Regions from separate parts of the Leuconostoc sp. XM4 genome, predicted to be linked through region 4. Evidence: predicted binding sites of a transcription regulator. Region 4 holds the regulator's gene; each other region holds the start of a gene.
What was found. The regulator LexA, encoded in region 4, represses DNA repair genes until DNA is damaged. The targets are predictions, from matches to a motif close to CNAACANNTGTTNG.

Region 1 (3,217 bases), 210 kb from region 4:
TCTAAAAACAACTTTAGATGATAATTAATTCACGAATAAATTAGTTGGTGTTAACCGTCAGGCCAGTAGCCTGATGAATCATTGTCGCTAACTCTGGTATTTGAGATCGATATTCATCATTTAAACGAGCAATCTGCTGTGAATGAGTCGCATGTCCAATCCGATAATATTCAAAGAACACATTAACTTTTTTAGCATATCGTTGATTAACCAATCGTACTTCATAAATAGTATTAGGTTGTTTAGTGAATAAAGAATTAATCTCTGCGATAATATTTTCAATTGGATTCATTTTTTCTTACCACTGTTCTAATGTCTTCAAAGGCTATGAATTGGTGGTCAATATAGACACCTAATTCGGAAAAACCATTTATTAAACCAGTCACATTAGGGATCAGATTTCCTTCGTTATCTTTAATATTTTGTTGAACGGTTACGGCATGATAATTAGCAGAAGCGTGTCGTAAAATATCTTGCGCATCATTTAGTGATATTGCGGGTAATTTCTTAGTTATTGTATTTCGTTGAATGCCCTCTTTGGTTAAAGAAGAAGTGTGGTCGGACAGAAAGTAGCCGTTCCATTTAATTTTCCCTCGTTCTCGGTAATCGTTTTGGAAGTAGCGATTGATTATCGTAGTGAAATCATCATTGTCAGTCATAACTGTTGCCTCCGTTGTGTCCGCCAACTAAACTAGCTCGGTTAATGGCTGTTCCACCGACTTCTTTAGACATAGCCCGCATCAAAGCTGTAGTACCAAAGCGTTGACGAATTTCGTCGACAACTTGATCAATTTTGTTTGTTTTAAGGATGTGTTCAGGTTGTTCAAAAAGATTAAGCTGTACTCCAGTATCATCAACTAGGCCACCGTAATCAATCCCGATGTGTCTAATAATCTCGCCTCGCCAGTGCTTTCTGAAGAGGTTGATCATAACAGCCATTAATGCATTGGTATCGTTGGTGGGACTAATACGACATTGTTTTCTAAAGCCATGTGATTCTTGTTTCTCACTTTCAGAAAAAGAATAACCAATAAACAAGCTAACTAAGCAAGTTTGCTTTTGGTGGGCACGAATTCTTGTGGCAACTTGATCCGCCATTTCTCGAATCACGATTTCAATCTCAGCTTGTTGGCTGTAATCACGTGGTAAAACTTGAGAATTACTATATGATTTATTTTTGGGCCTGATTGTTTCAGTCAGCTCAGATCGGTCAATACCCCAAGACAAAGCTAACAACTGTTCACCCATTAATCCCAGTTTCGAACGAAATAGATATGGATCTTGGTGAGATAAGTCATACATTGAGTGAATACCCATCAAATTTAGCTTACGCGCAGTTCGCGAGCCAATACTCCAAACATCAGTTAGTTTAGTAATTGGCCATAGCTTCCGTGGCACATCTTCATAATGCCAGATTCCTGTCAGATTCTTAGCATGTTTGGCTTCAATATCAAGCGCTAATTTGGCCAAGACTGGTGAATCACCAATACCAACAGTTAAATAGATACCTGTTTCTGCCCGAACTTGCTTTTGTATTTTGAAAGCAACTTCTGCTGGTGTTTTACCAAATAGTTGCCAAGAATGTGTCATATCAAGGATGGATTCATCAATGGAATATGGCAATAAGTGCGCATCATCAGTGTATTGTCGATAGATGTTATTAATACGTAGATTTTCTTGAATATAAAGGTTCATTCTCGGATGAGCAATCACTAAGTCCGGACAAACAGGAATATCACGTTGTCGGGTAACATTAGTGATACCCAGTATTTTCTTGGCCATTGGTGAAGATGCCAAGACTAAGCCGCCGTTGGTATTTTCTTGTTCTGACATCACAACAAGTAATGCTTTTAATGGATTGTAGTTACGTTCCACACACTCAACACTGGCATAAAAGCTTTTAGAATCAATCATAAATATCACACGTCGTTCCTCTTGCGTGTAGTTGTATTCAATTTTCTGCTTGTTTACCATATGCTGTCTCCAAAACAAAAGCTGTATAATTCATTATACGAACAAACGTTCTGTTTGGCAAGAGGATAAATTGTATTTAATTTTTGAATGACGAAACGCACAACTAAAAGCTGTGCGTTTTTTGTATGTGGTGTTTTATTTTTTTAAATAGCTGACGCCAGTATTGTACAATATAGCCAGTTAACGTGGCAATCAAAAAAGTTCCAATACCCAGTGGCCCACCAAATATAATGGCAACTACAAAAAAGAACAAATCTTGAACAGACCTTGTCAGACGATAACTGGCCCATTTCTTTTTGTTGAACAATGGCGCAACTGCATCGTACGGGGAAACACCAAGATTTACACTTGTATATATGCCAATTCCTAATGAAAATAAAAACATACCAATGACAAATAAAAATATGTTTTCAAGATAAGAAAAGCATCCAAACCAACGCCCAACTATAGGTTCAAACTTCGGTGTAAAATAAGCGATAATGTATCCTGGTAACGACATATTGATTAATGTTCCGATGCCAAACTGTGTTTGATCGAAAAACAAAATGCCAAGGAACAATAGCGCATTAAATGCAAGCTGATAGTTCCCTAAATTCCAATGGAAGGTATCTGATATACCAACATCTGCTGCTGTTGCTGGATCAATGCCCATGTTCGCCAAACGGAATAAAACAATCCCAAAGGCAATGATAATGGTGCCAACAATAGACAAACAAAGACGAAAAGAATACGATCTTAATTTTTTATTGAACAAATTCTTTTCCTCAACTTATTATTTATAAGTAAAGTTTAAATGGATGATAGTGAATTGTCAATTAATGATTCGAGTTCTGTATTGAGCGTATCTGTAATTTTTTCAGCACAACCCCTGTTCCACTATTCTTTAAAAGAAGTTGAGTATAACGCGAAAAGTTAGGATTTTGAGATTAAATCGTTATTTGATATATAGGGTTTCCAATTCGGTATTTAATCAATCAGAACTTTATCTTTGCAATGACACGATAAGGCTTGATCATTATTAAGCCTCATGATTTTAACTCCAGTTGTATTTTCATACGAAGTTAGTTTTTTGTCAATATCAGCATCACGCGTTAACATTTCTTTGAAGTGCGGGAAAATTGTAGTACTTGTTAAGTTCAAACCTGTTAAATCTGTATCATTAAATTGGTTATCCTCTGGATAAAGATATTGCAAATATTCGATGGAAGGTCCCATTACAATTGATCCAGCACTTAGCCCAAAA
Region 2 (3,217 bases), 370 kb from region 4:
TATTTAATTGCATTAAATATAACTTGTTCAAATACAAATCGAAGCCATTTGGCATCACTAACGACAGAAAAATCAAATTCATTTATGCTAACAGCTAAATCTTTATGGATGAACCAATATTTATAATCTTTGATCACCGATCTTAAAGACTTTTGGACACTCATATCCTGGTACGCTATATCCTGATTGAAGTTTTTTAAACGAATAAACTGCAACATCATATCCAAATACTGATTGACCACTAACAATTGATTACTAGTTTCATATTTTTCAATTGTCCCAGTTTGATTCATTAAATCTAAAACGGACAGCGGTACTTTAATTTGATGGGCCCACATTGCATAGTAATCTTGAATGTCATTTGCATCTTCATTTAACTGTGCCTGCATTTTTTCTTGATGCAATTGTTGCTTTTTAATTAATTGTTGGTACATTCGTTCGTGACTAGACAAGGTCGCAATGCTTGATAATGTATGTACCTCTTCTTCGCACAGCAACTGAATCAGTCCCTTGTGTGCTCGGTACCATTTCCAAAATAAAATACAAGTAATTACAATTAAAATATAACAACCACCCCAAAGGACATCGAACATCGAGTCTAAACTTAGTGATCGCATAATCACGCTCCACATTAGCAAAAGAAAAGTTAACATAAATGAGGCGTACAGATACCAAAAGTCAGATAAAAACTGCAACGCTAAGCCAAATATTTTTTTAATCACTAAGCTTAATCCCCTTACCTTTGACAGTTTGTAAATACTTTGAAAATCCAATTTCTGTTACTTTGTTACGCAATCTCGTTAGCGTGACCGCTAACGTATTCTTATCAACAAACATCTCGTTATCCCACAAAGTAGCCATAATGTCCTCTCTGGTAACAAGTTGATTTGGATGAGTAAATAAAAGATACAATAGCTTTGTTTCATTTTTGGAGAGAACTACCTCTCGACTGTCATATATTAACTGATTATCAATAATATTCAAGGTATAACCTTGAAATTGAGAATGCTTTTTCTCTACACTAAAGCTATATTCGCGTCTCAGCAATGCATTAATTTTTACGATTAATAAATCTATGTTAAACGGCTTAGTAATGTAATCATCTGCGCCGAAATTCATAGCCAGAATCATATCACTTTCTTCATCACGACTAGATAAAAAAATTATCGGTATCATGCTATTTTGACGTATTTTCTGTGTCCAAAAAAAGCCATTATAGTAAGGTAAATTAATATCCATCAACACTAAATGTGGTGAATGCATTGTAATTTCCTCTTCAACTTGATTAAAATCTTTACAACTAACTGCACTTAGTCCCCAACTAATCAAACCCTTTTTCAGCAGGCTTACGATTTCTTGATTATCCTCAACTATAAAAATTTTATATTTCATAATTTGTGTCCTTTATTTACTTACTTGAAGGTAAACCAAATCATGAATAAATGCAAGCTCATTCGCTAAGCATAGGGATTACCGAATTTGTCACAATACTTGTAAAATCCCAGTTTGTACAGATTGGTTGTTTTATCAATTTGATCTACTGGCAGTGCGTGAACTGTTTTCATAACTTGATTTGTAAACTCTAAGGTTGCTGTTCCATTGGCAGTAATTAAAGGTTCATCTACTACAACTTGTTCTTCCAAGAATCTAGACAAGTTTGTATATTGCTCATAACTCTGCCACAAATATACTGAATTACCAGTATGTTTTTTATCATTCAATAGACCATTTTTGGCCAAGAAATCAACTGCACCACAAATAGCCGCCACCGTTTTCCCCGCGACTAAACGATTTTTGATTAGATTAGTAATTTCAAGGCTGTTGATATGCCATGAATTACCACCAATCAAAACAAGTAACTCGGTTTCTAGAGGAATCTCATTAATAGAGTAGTCTGCTTTAGTCTGAAAACCACCAATGGAGTGTATAGTTTTTTGAATGGAAGCAGTTTTGACTGTCCAATCGGTTAATTGATTTAATTGACTTGATAGATAGGCACCTTCCCAATCTGCATATTCGTTTAACAAAAGAAACACTGCTGTTTTCATGTATCATTCCTCTTTCTTAATATTTAAATAGCTTATCATATAGAAAAAGGGAACACGAGTTCGCATATCGACACAAAAAAGCATCGTTATATAATCAACAATGCCTTTTCTAATGTTAAAAATAATAATTGAGTTCAGCCTTATTCTTCAAATCCCTTAACCATTGGTAGCAAGGCAGCTAACATCAGTACGCCAACAAATCCTAGAATAATACCCAAAGTCATCATCCCCCAAACCATTGTCATTACCATTCCTAATCCAAATACGATCGCACTAACAAAACCAAACAAACTGATTACTACGATTCTAGTATTCCAAATCCATAACGCTTTTCCTGCCATTTTACGTTTAGCCAAAAATACAGCTAGAGCACTAATAATACCAACGCCACCTAGAATTGCACCTTGTAACTCTACGCCCCATTCCGGTAGTAAAACCATACACATCCCAATTGCGAATAGAAAGCCACTACTAATCCACCCTAGCATGATTATAAAGTCATTTTTCTTCATTAGATTCCACTATCCTTTTAGTTTGTGCCTAAATGTAACCATCGTTTTCCTGCGTATACGCCGACAAATGATAACACTATGCCGCCTGCAATGGCTGGTACAAAGTTAGTTTCCATCAGTGTGGGTCCGTAATTTAGTAGTTGATCAGCCGAAACTGCACCCAAGCTACCTAACAAAATACCAGTGCCAAGGGTGATGTTTTTCCTCAATACTGTACCAGGTTGCTTCACCACATTTCCCAAAAATGCGATACCTAACCCTGTCACAACTCCGATAATGATATTTAATACAATTGCCATCTCTTATCTCCTTTATCCTTTTGATTGAATTAATTATCTAATTACTTTGTTTATAAATTGCTAAGGTTTTGTTTCGGTTTTGTTAATGACGTTTTATTAATCAAAATACCGATACTTTTGTTTACAATTTGTTAATCTTAAGCGTTACTGCGTTTTATCAGCAAATTTTTGATACAATGAGAATTGAATTCTTTAACTGATTAACTGGACGCCATATATCATTCCACGAAAGATAATCATATGCAGCTCATCAAAAAAATAACGACAAAATTTAATGACATCATTGATCATCACAACTTAAGACATCACATTTCAGAAAAATCTGATCGTGTAGTTCTATATAATGCCGCAAGCACAA
Region 3 (3,217 bases), 440 kb from region 4:
GAATCCAGCATATGATTCCGCAACTAGCATAACTTGCTCTTGATATACAATGATACCAAAAGTGGGCGCCAAAATAGATTTCAAACTAGGGTCTGGGATCGTCACTGCTTCTTTACCATGGCGTCGAGCGATAAACTTATCAATATTTTGTGCAGGACCAGGACGATAAAGCGCGTTAACAGCCACAATATGTTCAAAGGTGGCTGGCTTCAGCTTTCGCAACACATTTTTAATGCCTGCAGATTCAAATTGGAAAACCCCATTTGTGTCACCTTTAGCAAATAATGCTAAGGTTTTGGCATCATCTAAAGCAATTTTGGTAATATCAAACCCTTCTGGTAGCTCTTTTTGAGCATAATAGAGTGCCTGGCTTAAAATGGCTAAATTTTGTAGTCCTAGAATATCAATTTTAAGTAACCCTAATTGTTCAACCGGATCTTTTTCAAATTGTGTTAATAAGCGTCCCTCCGTACCAGATTGCACAGGTAATGTTTGTACCAAAGGATTCGCACTAAGTACAATTCCTGCCGCATGTGTAGAGTAATTTTTTGGTAAGCCTTCAATTTTCAACGCCGTTTGTAATAACAATCTACCATTATCAATATCACGAAGGGCATTCTGTAATTGTGGTGCTTTAAGCGCATCATCAATGGACACCTTACGTCCATTTTTTCCTTCAGGTATACTAGCACTCAACTTGCTCAATGTCGGGGTTGGTAATCCAAACACCCTACCAACATCGCGTAGAGCTTGTTTAGAAGCTAAAGTACCAAATGTAATAATTTGACCAAAATTTCTTTTCCCGTACTTTTGATGAAGGTAGGTGAATAGTTCTTCACGTTTGCTTGGTGGCCAATCAATATCAATATCAGGCATTTGCACTCGCTCATCATTTAGAAAACGTTCAAATAGCAAGTTAAATTGCAAGGGATCTACATCGGTAATTTGTAAACTGTACGCAACCAAAGATCCAGCGACAGAGCCACGTCCTGGTCCAGTTTGAATGTGATTTTTATGTGCGAAGTTAACAATGTCCCAAACAATCAGGAAGTAATCGCTAAATCCTAACACTTCAATGGTTTTTAATTCGTGCTGCAATCTTTCTTCGTACAAGTTCAAACTCACGTTATGTCCTTGCAATCGTTTTTTTAATCCACTGACAGCAATCGTTTCTAAAAACTGTGCGTTGGTCACGCCAGATGGTGTTTCAAAGGGTGGTAAAGCTGTATCTTTAAATTCAATGCTGACATTGCTTTTTGATACCAATAATTCGTTATTAATATAGGCTGTCTTTAGTATTTCTGTACCTTGGTATTCTTGCTGAACGACAGCTAAATCTCTTAAAATATGTGAGCCTTGTTGTTGAGCCAAAATTTTAATATCGTCCAATTTAACATTTGCATCAATTGCTTTTAAAACTTGAGTGGTGAAAGCATCATCTGAGTTAAGATAATCAATATCATCTAAAGCAATCATATGACCACCAGTACGTTCGCTAAATTGTGCTAACCTCTCTTGTATCTGCGGTGCCATTTGCGAATTAATACCAATAAAAGAATGGTGCTCGTCAACAAGGGTGAGGAGTTGGTGCCAATAATTATTAACTTCCTCATACCCTGAAGAGATGAGCTGAACGAGCTCACTGTCAGTTGGAAAAACAATGTTTATACCGTCTAAGTGTTTAACCATTGTTTCCCACTGAAAATCTCCTTGACTAGTCATCTTGGCTGATGATAGCCACATTAGATTTTGGTAGCCTACTTGATTCTCAGCTAATAGTACGACTGGAAATAGCGTGGCAGTATTCACAAGTCCGTTGACCATTAATGTCAAGCCAAATAAAGGTTTAATCCCATGCTTTTTTGTTTGTCGAAACCAGTCTATCGCCCCGTACATTACATTAACATCAGCCAGTGCAATGGCTTCATAACCACGAGTCTTTGCCGTTTGGACAATTTGTTCAATTGTATTTGGATTTTTTAATAAGCTATAACTGCTTAAAATTTGAAGCGGTGCGTACATTTCAACTCCTTATACGAACATCCGTTTTCTTTAATTATACAGAAAAATCACAGAAAAGTCGTTAATTTTAACAAATATTAGGGTTCCGTAAAATCACAGATTAGACATTTTCTATTTTCTTGTTTAAATTCCCTTAAAAACTTGCCATTTGTGAAAAAAGGTGTATTATAATGACAGTAAAGAGGTAAAAATCATGAAATACATTATGGTAGCAATTTGGTCGGCAATATTTGGTGAGATTTTGGGTTATATTGTATCCCAATTGAATTCTGGTACTTATGATTTTGTTACTGTTGCTGTCATTGCTGTCATTGTTGGTGAAGTTGCGCTAGTTGCAATTCCAGCAATTTCAGGATCAGCTGCACCAAAAGAAGTTGCGTCTGAAGAATAAATCACAAGATTAAAAAAGAGCTCAGTTGAGCTCTTTTTTTGTTTATCTAAAAGTTATTTTTCTTGTGCAAGTTTTACAATTTCTAAAATGACGTCTGTTGCCTGTTCCATAACAGTTGTAGAAACATATTCAAAACGGCCATGCATATTTTCGCCACCGGCAAAAATATTTGGTGTTGGTAGCCCTAGGAAAGTTATTTTTGAACCATCGGTACCGCCACGGACAGGCTCAATAATTGGTTTAATCTCTAAGTTATTCATCGCTTTTTCAGCCAAATTAACTGAACGCATATCATCTTTCAAGATTTCACCCATATTATAGTATTGATCTTTCAATACAACTTTAATACGCTTTTCCCCTAATTTCTGATTAAAGGCATCAGCAATATCTAATAATCTTTGCTTACGTTCTTCAAATATATTTCGATCATGATCACGAACAATATATCGCAGGGTTGCTTCTTCAGGATTACCGTCAACTGCTAGAAGATGCCAAAATCCTTCTGTTCCTTCAGTATTTTCTGGGCGATCATGGACAGGAAGTTGTTCATGGAAATCAAATGCTAGTTGAATGGCATTAACCATTGTATCTTTTGCAGTTCCTGGATGAACATTTCGTCCCTGAATTGTGATAACGGCGCTCGCAGCATTAAATGTCTCCCATTCAAGCTCGCCTAACGGTCCGCCATCCATTGTATAAGCGAAGTCAGCACCAAATGCTTCAACATCAAAATGATCGGCACCAATACCAATCTCTTCATCTGGTCCAAAAGCAAATCGCAAATCACCATGCTTGATCTCTGGA
Region 4 (3,217 bases):
TGTCTGGATTCTGGATGATATTAATATTTTGTGATGGAAGTCCATCAATACGTTCATTTGCTTTAAGAAATGGTTGTGTCATTTGCGTTTCTTTCTGTTTATCTGTAAAATTGAAATGATTAATTTATGAGGTAAATAAATATGAAATTCTATGATTTTTTACGCGGCATTGCTGTTGCTTTAATATGGGCAGTTACTGGCCGCATTAAATACATGAATCGCGACAGAATACCCCAAAACAATAACTATGTGCTAGTTGGTCCACACCGCACTTGGTGGGATCCAGTATGGTATGCTGTGGCAGCTTACCCAAAACACTTTATTTTCATGGCAAAAATTGAATTATTTAAATTCAAGCCACTTGCATGGTTAATCAAATCAGCCGGCGCATTCCCAGTTGATCGTGAAAATGTTGGCCCAAGCGTCATCAAAATACCTGTACGCGAATTAAAAGATGGCAATCGCTCTTTAATAATGTTTCCTTCTGGTTCTAGACACAGTGATGATTTAAAATCAGGTTCCATTCTAATTGCACGAATGGCTGGAAAGGCAATCGTACCAGCTGTATATCAAGGCCCTGTAAAGTTCAGTCAACTTTTCAAACGTAATAATACCACAGTTAATTTTGGTGAGCCAATTATTATTGATCGTAAAGACCGATTGAACAAGGAAAATATTGCTAAATATACTGAGCAAATGCAAGCAGCTTTCCAAGAATTAGATGCTGAGATTGACCCAACTTGGAAATATGTAGATCCAAAACGTTCAGAAAAAAAATAAGCCGATTGGCTTATTTTTTTTGCGAATTGGCACTTTGTTGCTTCATCTGAGCCATCATTTGGTTCAATTTCTTTTGAGATGGTTTTTGTCCCATTGACATCATCATTGATTTCATCATTTCTTCTGAAATAGGTGGGTTTTTTGCAAGATAACTCTTCATTGAGTTACGTGCCAAGAAAAAGCCACCGACCAAACCAATAATTAAAGTTAACACTGCAATCAAAATTGCTAGCCATGTGCTAATCATGCATATTCTCCTTACTAAAATGTCTGATAATTATTATAGCACAGCCAGCAAAGGCGTGCTATAATAACTTGCAGAGTTAACGTTTTCAATATGAACCATTTTGTTCGTTACAAAAATAAATAACACGAATTTTTTATTATTTATTTAATATTAGGTTGAATTTTTAAAAAAATAACGAACAAACGTTTGATTTGTTCGTGTTTTTCCGTTATACTGATGATAGTAAATTTAACAAGTAGGAAACCCATCATGGCAATTACACAAGAAAGCAAACAAATTCAAGTGCTTCGATTTATTCATGAAGCACAATCAGAAAATGGTTACCCACCAACCGTCCGAGAAATTGGTGAAGCTGTTGGATTATCATCTTCTTCAACTATTCACGGTCACATCGAACGTCTGGTAAAAAAAGGTTATCTTTTAAAAGATGCTTCTAAACCAAGAGCTCGTGCGATTGAAGTAACCGATATTGGTTTAGAGATGCTTGGGATTTCAACCACACCCGGAAAAATTCCGGTACTTGGAATGGTTACAGCGGGTACACCAATTTTGGCAGTAGAAGAAGAAGCAACTGAATTTTTCCCTATCCCAGATAATTTAATGCAATTTGATGGTGACCTATTCATGCTTAATGTTCATGGTGATTCAATGGTTAACATTGGCATTCTAGATGGCGACAAAGTTATCGTACGTAAGCAAGAGAATGCTGATAATGGAGATGTTGTTGTCGCAATGAATGATAACAATGAAGCGACAGTTAAGCGTTTTTTCCGTGAAGCCGATCATTATCGCTTACAACCTGAAAATAACAGCATGGCGCCAATTATTTTGCAAAAAGTCTCTATTTTAGGAAAAGTAATCGGACTGTATCGCGACGCTATTTATTAAAAACCAAATAAAAAGGCACATCTCTGATGAGCCTTTTTATTATGCTTGCCAAGCATTTGGATTTTCCTTCCAGTTTTGTAAGGTTTCAACTTGTGATTTATCGAGATCCCCACGCTTAACGGCTGTTTCAATTAGTTGTGAATATGTTGTCAGTGAGTTAAATGTTAGTCCTGCTTCAGCAAAATTTTTTTTACCAGCTGGTAATTCATAAGAAAATATGGAAACAACACCAAGGACACTTGCTCCCTCCTTACGCACCGCATTTACTGCGGCCAACACAGACCCACCTGTTGATATCAAATCATCAATCAAAACGACTTTACGATTTTTTACCAATGCACCTTCCGTTTGACGACCTGCCCCGTGATCTTTGGGTTTTGAACGTACATAGACCATTGGTTTATTTAATTCTTCAGCTACCCAAGCTGAATGTGGAATACCTGCAGTAGCCACTCCACCAATAATCTCAACGTCACTATATTCTTTTTTTATTAGTTCAGACAGCCCTTTGTATATATTTTGACGTACCGAAGGGAACCCAATGGTCATCCGATTATCTGTATATATTGGACTCTTAATACCCGAGGCCCACGTGAAAGGTTCTTCTGGCGAAAATTTTACGGCACCAATTTCAAGTAAATCATTAGCTACTTGTTGTTTATAGTCTGTCATTTATTTTCTCCATTCATTGACAACACGTTGATATGCAGCCACTGGGTTGGTCGATTGTGTAATTGATCGACCAACAACTAATCCAGTTGAATTCAACTTCTTGGCTTCCCCTGGCGTAGTCACACGCACTTGATCTCCAGCTTCATCACCAGCTAAACGAATACCAGGTGTGATACGTAAAAATCGATCATTCGTGTGTGACTTAATTAAACCAGCCTCTAAGGGTGAACTAATTGTCCCGTCTATGCCCACCGAGTAAGCAAGCTCAGCCAAATGTGCAACACTTTCTTCAGTAGTTGCTGTGGTTAATTGTATCTCTTGTATCTCAGCTTCTGAAAAAGAAGTTAGCTGCGTCACTGCAAGTAATTTTAACGCTTCACTTTTATTAGCAACAGCTGCTTCTAGCATTTTTTCCCCTCCAGCTGCATGCAGAGTTAAATATTGTACATCTAGTTTTGATATATTAGCGACTGCACGACCAACAGTGTTTGGAATATCGTAAAGTTTTAAATCTAAGAAAATTGTATAGCCCAATACACGTAGTTCTGTGATGAACTCTGGTCCCGTACGATAAAAAAGTTCCATACCAACTTTCAATGCTGGCTTTTCTACTAGATCTGAAAAAGGCTT

Region 1: RHP64_RS04855 (Y-family DNA polymerase) is a predicted target of LexA. The motif match lies at 2,013-2,026, and genes of this name have one in related genera.
Region 2: RHP64_RS04105 (type 1 glutamine amidotransferase family protein) is a predicted target of LexA. The motif match lies at 2,098-2,111, and genes of this name have one in related genera.
Region 3: RHP64_RS03810 (DNA polymerase III subunit alpha) is a predicted target of LexA. The motif match lies at 2,037-2,050, and genes of this name have one in related genera.

What each region holds. Positions count from the first base shown of each region.
Region 1 covers NZ_CP134507.1:968,403-971,619, reverse strand. The annotation lists gene RHP64_RS04865 (hypothetical protein) at 41-292, opposite strand; gene RHP64_RS04860 (hypothetical protein) at 279-659, opposite strand; gene RHP64_RS04855 (Y-family DNA polymerase) at 652-1,974, opposite strand; gene RHP64_RS04850 (YczE/YyaS/YitT family protein) at 2,078-2,728, opposite strand; gene RHP64_RS04845 (Type 1 glutamine amidotransferase-like domain-containing protein) at 2,941-3,217, opposite strand, start outside.
Region 2 covers NZ_CP134507.1:813,202-816,418, reverse strand. The annotation lists gene RHP64_RS04115 (sensor histidine kinase) at 1-617, opposite strand, end outside; gene RHP64_RS04110 (response regulator transcription factor) at 715-1,392, opposite strand; gene RHP64_RS04105 (type 1 glutamine amidotransferase family protein) at 1,458-2,048, opposite strand; gene RHP64_RS04100 (hypothetical protein) at 2,189-2,560, opposite strand; gene RHP64_RS04095 (hypothetical protein) at 2,578-2,859, opposite strand; gene RHP64_RS04090 (hypothetical protein) at 3,100-3,217, shown strand, end outside.
Region 3 covers NZ_CP134507.1:742,025-745,241, reverse strand. The annotation lists gene RHP64_RS03810 (DNA polymerase III subunit alpha) at 1-2,022, opposite strand, end outside; gene RHP64_RS03805 (YjzD family protein) at 2,216-2,413, shown strand; gene pepT (peptidase T) at 2,467-3,217, opposite strand, start outside.
Region 4 covers NZ_CP134507.1:1,181,340-1,184,556, forward strand. The annotation lists gene RHP64_RS05980 (tRNA1(Val) (adenine(37)-N6)-methyltransferase) at 1-82, opposite strand, end outside; gene RHP64_RS05985 (lysophospholipid acyltransferase family protein) at 142-780, shown strand; gene RHP64_RS05990 (YneF family protein) at 791-1,027, opposite strand; gene lexA (transcriptional repressor LexA) at 1,277-1,915, shown strand; gene pyrE (orotate phosphoribosyltransferase) at 1,955-2,587, opposite strand; gene pyrF (orotidine-5'-phosphate decarboxylase) at 2,588-3,217, opposite strand, start outside.